2 regions of the Methylophilus sp. 'Pure River' genome follow, and region 1 is predicted to be linked to the other one. Evidence: predicted binding sites of a transcription regulator. Region 1 holds the regulator's gene; the other holds the start of a gene.
The links. Region 1 encodes sigma-54, which starts transcription at its own class of promoters, with help from an activator protein. Its sites were predicted from a motif close to TGGCACNNTTCCTGCT; they were not measured.
Positions count from the first base shown of each region.

Region 2: the regulator sigma-54 is predicted to act here: its motif matches at 1,570-1,585, upstream of ACIDE9_RS03780 (SfnB family sulfur acquisition oxidoreductase).

Region 1 is NZ_JBKOUE010000009.1:81,613-85,128, forward strand. It holds gene lptA (lipopolysaccharide transport periplasmic protein LptA) at 1-171, shown strand, start outside; gene lptB (LPS export ABC transporter ATP-binding protein) at 183-929, shown strand; gene ACIDE9_RS11720 (RNA polymerase factor sigma-54) at 936-2,483, shown strand; gene tyrS (tyrosine--tRNA ligase) at 2,527-3,516, opposite strand, start outside.
Region 2 is NZ_JBKOUE010000002.1:322,050-325,565, forward strand. It holds gene ribB (3,4-dihydroxy-2-butanone-4-phosphate synthase) at 1-187, shown strand, start outside; gene ACIDE9_RS03780 (SfnB family sulfur acquisition oxidoreductase) at 257-1,489, opposite strand; gene msuE (FMN reductase) at 1,933-2,508, shown strand; gene sfnG (dimethylsulfone monooxygenase SfnG) at 2,535-3,516, shown strand, end outside.

The DNA of each region.
Region 1 (3,516 bases):
GCTGGCAGCCGCGTCAAAGCAACCATTCAGCCCAAAAACAAAACCACGCCGCCTGTGATTGATAACAAGCCAACCTCGCAACAAGGGCTGCGCATGAACCGCTCACTGCAAATCAAAGTGGAACCGGCACCTGCCGACGCCAATAATGAGCCCGCGAAAGTGCAACCTTAAAGAACGGCCTTATGCAGACAACAGCTTCACCAGATCATAACCATTTACGTGTCAGCCACCTGAAAAAGGCTTACCAGGGCCGCACCGTGGTCAAAAACACCACGCTAGAGCTACACAGCGGCGAAGTGATTGGTCTGCTCGGCCCCAATGGCGCGGGTAAAACCACCAGTTTTTATATGATTGTTGGCCTGGTCGCACTGGACGATGGCAGCATTACACTCAATGGCGCAGATGTGAGCCATTCCCCCATGCACGAGCGCGCGCGCATGGGACTGGCTTACCTGCCACAAGAAGCGTCCATTTTTCGCAAAATGACAGTGACCGATAATATTTTATCGATTCTGGAAACCCGCCCTTATACAGAAGAAGAACGCGAAGCGCGGCTGGAGTCCTTACTGGATCAACTACATATCCAGCATATCCGCCATAGCCAGGCCGTGAGCCTGTCGGGCGGTGAGCGCCGCCGAGTAGAGATTGCGCGCTGCCTGGCCACCGATCCGAAGTTCATCCTGCTGGATGAGCCGTTTGCCGGGATTGACCCAATTGCGGTGATTGAGATCCAGAAAATTATCCGCTACTTGAGCAGCCAGAATATCGGCATTTTGATTACAGACCACAACGTGCGTGAAACCCTGGACATTTGTGACCGGGCATATATCGTCAATGAAGGCGCAGTGTTTGCCGCTGGCACGCCAGACGAGATCATTCAGAACGAAGGCGTACGTGAAGTCTATCTGGGCAAGAATTTTAGGCTGTAACCAGTTATGAAGCAAAACCTGCAATTACGCATCTCACAAAACCTGGCGCTCACACCGCAGTTGCAGCAGTCTATCCGGCTGTTGCAGTTGTCGACGCTGGAGTTAAGCCAGGAGCTGGAAACCATCCTGCAGGAAAACCCGCTGCTGGAAATGGCCGATGGTGAAGAGGGCGAATTTGAAGATAACGCCCCCACCGCAACCGGGGCAGCAGAATCTGAGCTACCCGATGCAAGTTCGTTTGATGTCGCGACGCAAACAGAAATTACCGCGCCAGCAGAGACCTTGCGCGAAGAGTTGCACGAGGAGCTCGGTGGCAACGAAGGCGAGCAGGCCAATCTGAGTGAAGAGTTTTCACCGCCCGAGTTTGAGGACGACTATGAAGAGTTTGGCAGCACCAGCAACTGGGATGAAGCAGGCCGCAACAACCTCGATGATGAAGATAGCGACTTCTCCCGCCAGGATGCTAGCAACATCAGCCTGCGCGAACACCTGATCAACCAGATGCAACTGGCACACCTGTCTAAGCGGGACATGGATCTGGTGAAGTTCTTGCTCGACAGCATTAACGATGATGGTTATTTAGAGCAGGATTTACAGGAGATTGTCGACCTGTTGCCGCCAGAATTGGAAATCGAGTTACTGGAGCTGGAAACGGCACTGAAATTGATCCAGAACTTGGATCCGATTGGTGTCGGTGCACGCGACCTGCGTGAATGCATCCTGCTACAGCTGCAGGTACTGCCGCCTGAAACGCCTTATCTGCGCATTGCAATGGCGATTGCCAAAGACCACCTGGCATTGCTGGCCAACAAAGACTTTGTCAAACTGCGCAAGGTACTCACTTGCGACGAAGCTGCGCTCAAAGGTGCGCAGCAACTGATTCGCCAGCAAAACCCGAAACCCGGTAACGAGTTTGCCAGCTTTAGCCATGACCACTTTATTCAGCACGATGTGGTGGTCAAAAAAATCAAAGGCATCTGGATGGCCTCGCTCAATGACGGCGTGATTCCCAAGCTGCGCATCAACCAGCTCTATGCGGATATTCTCAAGCGCAACCGTGAAAGCTCTGGCCAATACCTGCAAAGCCAGATGCAGGAAGCGAAATGGATGATTAAGAATATCCAGCAGCGCTTTTCGACCATCCTGCGCGTCTCACAGGCGATTGTAGACAGGCAACGCAACTTCTTTGAGCATGGCGAAATTGCCATGCGCCCTTTGGTATTGCGCGAAATCGCCGAAGAGCTGGACTTGCACGAAAGTACGGTTTCACGGGTCACCACGCATAAGTACATGCTTACACCGCGCGGTGTGTTTGAGTTGAAATACTTCTTCGGTAGCTCGGTAGCGACCGATGCAGGCGGCTCTTGCTCAGCCACTGCGATTCGCGCCCTGATCAAGCAAATGGTGGCCGAAGAGAATCCGAAAAAACCACTGTCGGATAACCAGATTACGGACACTCTGGCGCAGCAAGGCATTGTCGTTGCACGCCGCACCATCGCCAAATACCGCGAATCACTGAATATTCCACCAGCCAATTTACGCAAATCGCTATAAAACAAAAAGGCCGCAATTGCGGCCTTTTTGTTTAACAGGCTTTTTATTTAATGGTGATTTTGGCAAACTTGCGTTTACCCACTTGTGCCACCACAGTCACGCCTTTAGCCAGCGGCAAGTTCTTGTCGTCGACCTTCACACTATCCAGTTTCACCCCACCTTGCTGCACGGCACGCATGGCTTCACTGGTGCTTTCCACCAAGCCCGCCTGCTTCAGTAACTGGCTGATGCCTATGCTGTCGCCATCAATCACCACTTCCACCTCAGGCACATCATCAGGAATACCGCCTTTGGCACGTGTCTGGAAGTCCTGCAGGGCTTTTTCAGCCGCGGCCTGGCCGTGAAAGCGGGCGACGATTTCTTGTGCAAATCCAACCTTGATATTGCGCGGATTGTCACCAGCAGCTACTTGCGCCTTCCACTCGGCAATCGTTTCCAGGGTAGCAAACGACAGCAGGTCAATGTAACGCCACATCAGGTCATCAGAAATAGACATTATCTTGGCAAAAATCGTCTCTGGCGCTTCGCTGATACCAATGTAATTACCCAAAGACTTGGACATCTTGTTGACGCCGTCCAGGCCTTCCAGCAGCGGCATCATCAGCACACACTGCTGTGACTGGCCAGCCTGCTTTTGCAACTCACGGCCCATGAGCAGGTTAAATTTCTGGTCTGTGCCACCCAGTTCCAAATCTGCCTGCAACGCGACAGAGTCATAGCCTTGCAACAATGGATACAAGAACTCATGAATCGCAATCGGCTGGTTGCCTTTGAAGCGTTTGGAGAAATCATCACGCTCCAGCATACGGGCCACCGTGTGGCTGGCTGCCAGCTTGATCATGCCCGCCGCCCCGAGGTCGCTTAACCATTTGGAGTTAAACACAATCTCGGTTTTGGCCGGATCCAGAATCTTGAATACCTGTTCGGAATAGGTATCGGCATTCGCCTTCACCTGCTCAACCGTTAACGGCGGACGCGTGGTACTTTTACCCGTCGGGTCACCGATCATGCCGGTAAAATCTCCGATCAGGAA
Region 2 (3,516 bases), on a different contig from region 1:
TGACGACGGCAGCATGGCCAGGCGCCCGGATTTATTCAAATTCGCAAGACAACATGGGTTAACCATCATCACTATTGCAGACATGATTTCCTATCGCGAGCAGCAGTTGACCTATGCACCGCCACGCATGCATGGTGTCCGCCAACGAAGCAAATTGCTGGATGCTGCCATGGTCTATAGCGGTTAAACCTAATCATCGCTTAAAGCAATAAAGCCCTCATACGAGGGCTTTATTGTAACCACTTGAATGAACGCGTTAAATCCAAGGGTGGCGTGGTGGTTTCACGTTGTTCAAACTGTAATTGCCCACGGCATGGTATTTCCAGCGTACCGGGTCATGCAGCGTATGCGTACGCGCATTACGCCAATGGCGGTCCAGGTTGTATTCACCCAGGGTCGAGCGCGTGCCAGCGAGTTCAAACAGTTTGCTACCCGCCAGCAGTGCGGTTTCTGTACTCAGCACTTTGGCTTCGGCGACGGCGATAGACGCTTCTGCCACCGTGTCTTCATTCGGGTTGCGTTGCGCTTCGTCTATGTATTCCCCGGCGCGCGCCAACAAAGCTTCAGTCGCGTGTAAACGAATCTGCAAGTCGCCGATGTCTTTAATGGTGTGCGGGTCTTCGTAACCGTGTTCGAGGTCGGTATCTATCCATGGGCGGGTGTAGTTGCGCACAAAGTGCAGCGTATCTTTAAACGCGGCACGCGCAATGCCGGTATCGACAGCGGCCTGGATAATTTGGGCGACTGGGCCCATGGCGGTCGGGCGGTCAAATGCCAAATGGTGCGGCAACACATATTCGCTAGGCACAAAAATATTTTCCAAAATAGTCGTGCCGCTGGCGGTGGTGCGCTGGCCAAAGCTGGACCAGTCGTCAATGATGGTCAGGCCTTCTGCGCCTGCAGGCACAAAAGCCACCACGGTATTGTCCTGTTCATCTTTGGCCACCACGGGTACCCAGTCAGCCAGCAAGGCTCCAGAAGAATAGAATTTTTTGCCGTTTAAGAAGTAGCCGCTGTTAGTCGGTGTCAGTTTGGTTTTGACATCATTGACACTGCGGGTGCCGATCTCAGAAAACGCATTACCAAAGCGCACGCCTTGCAGCACCAGCTCATAAAAATATTTCTTTTGAAACTCGGTGCCGTCCAAGCGTAGGCCTTCCACCATATACAAATGGTTTTGTGGAATCTGGCCAATGCTGGGGTCGGCTTCTGCCACCGTGGCAATCACTTCCGCCAGTGTTTTATTCGACACAAACGCACCGCCATATTCTTTAGGTACGGTAATGCCCCATAAGCCGCTACTGGAGAATAAATCCAGCTCCTTGCGTGGCAAGCGTCTTTCCTGGTCGCGGAGTATGGCTTCTTTGGCGATCTCACTGGCAACTTGCTTGGCCACGCTAATGGCTTCGGCATCGCTGGTGATGATATGTGCCGGTTGGCGCGGCTGGTGATTAGGCAAATGCGCAATCTTGCTTGCATGTGCAGTCATATTGAATCCTTATCAAGTAAAGGTTGGGAATAAATACGCAGCGTTTAGTTAAAAAGTGGCTGCGCGTCCGTGTATGACTTTGCATTTAGCATGCCAATAGTTAACTAATTGTTTTTAAATAACAATCATGCAATCTGTATTTTTCACCGCCTCTATAGAAACAGTTTTTTGCTGAATGTCTGCTGATTAATCAGCAATTGAGCCTGTGCAATGCACAAACAAGCCATGACTTAGCTGCTGCATTTTGAGAGGGGTTGCTGGTATAGCAGCAGTGCATCAGCAAAACAGGCCTGAATTCAACAGGGTGAAAATCATTAAAAACAGTATAAGTATTTGAAATTTAACACTAAATTAGTTTGGCATGGATGCTGCTAAGTATTAAGTGAGCTGGCCTGACCGCTATTGCACATGCAAAGCGGCAGCAGCAATCTTAATGAGGAGTCATGATGAGCCGTCCGTTAAAAGTCACTGCCGTGTCCGGTAGTTATAAATTGCCTTCCAGAACAGCTGCGCTGGTGGAGGCAATCACCCAACAGTTGGGTAAGCAATTGCCGATTGATCTGCACCTGATCGAATTAAATGAAATAAGCAGCAGCCTGGTCGCGTCTTACGACCCCAAAGCGCTGCCACTCAAGGTGCAGAAAGATATTCAGGCCATTGAAACCGCTGACCTGTTAGTCGTCGCGACGCCGGTCTACCGCGCGTCTTACACCGGTTTGTTTAAACACCTGTTTGACCTGGTTGACTACGAAGCACTGGTCAATGTGCCGGTGTTGCTGGCGGCGACAGGTGGCAGCGAGCGCCATGCCTTGATTATTGATCATGAGTTACGTCCGCTGTTTAGCTTTTTCCAGGCACTGACTTTGCCGATCGGTGTGTATGCCACCGAAGCCGATTTTGAAAACTACCAGGTGAAAAGTGAGGCCGTCACTGCGCGTATCGCGTTGGCCGTCGAGCGAGCCCTGCCTTTGCTCAAACATCGTGAGCTGATTAATAAAGACCGTTTGCTGGCGGTATAAGCCAGGCGACTATTTGGAGAATAAACATGAGTACAGAAAACATTAAATTTGCCTATTGGGTGCCTAACGTCAGTGGCGGCCTGGTGGTGAGTAACATTGAGCAACGCACCAGTTGGGATATCGACTACAACCGCAAACTGGCGCAAATTGCCGAGAAGGCCGGGTTTGAATACGCCTTGAGCCAGATCCGTTTTACGGCGGGCTATGGCGCGGAATTCCAGCATGAGTCTGTGTCTTTTTCGCACGCGTTATTGGCGGCGACCACTAAATTAAAAGTGATTGCAGCGATTTTGCCCGGGCCATGGAATCCGGTGCTGGCGGCCAAGCAGTTGGCGACTATTGATCTGCTGACCGAAGGCCGTATCGCCGTGAATATTGTGTCTGGATGGTTTCGTGGTGAATTCACCGCGATTGGCGAGCATTGGCTGGACCATGATGAGCGCTATCGCCGTTCTAAAGAGTTTATTGAGGCGCTTAAAGGTATTTGGACGCAAGATAACTTTACCTACCGGGGCGATTTCTACCGTTTTAGCAATTACACCCTGAAACCAAAACCATTGCAGCAGCCACATCCGGAAATTTTCCAGGGTGGCAGCTCACGTGCCGCGCGTGACAACGCAGCCAGCGTGTCTGACTGGTATTTCACCAACGGCAATACGGTTGAGGGTATCAAGGCACAAGTGGATGATATTCGTACCAAAGCTGCTGCTAATAATCACCAGGTCAAAATCGGCGTCAATGCCTTTGTGATTGCGCGTGATACCGAAGAGGAAGCAAAAGCAGTATTGGCCGAGATTATTGCCAAAGCTAACCCGGAAGCGGTGAATGCCTTTGGCCATGAGGTGAAAAATGCAGGTGCTGCCAGTCCTGAGAAAGAAGGCAATTGGGCCCAGTCGACCTTTGAAGACCTGGTGCAATACAACGATGGCTTTAAAACCAATTTGATCGGTACCCCACAACAAATTGCCGAACGCATCGTTGAGTTAAAAGCGGTGGGTGTAGATTTGA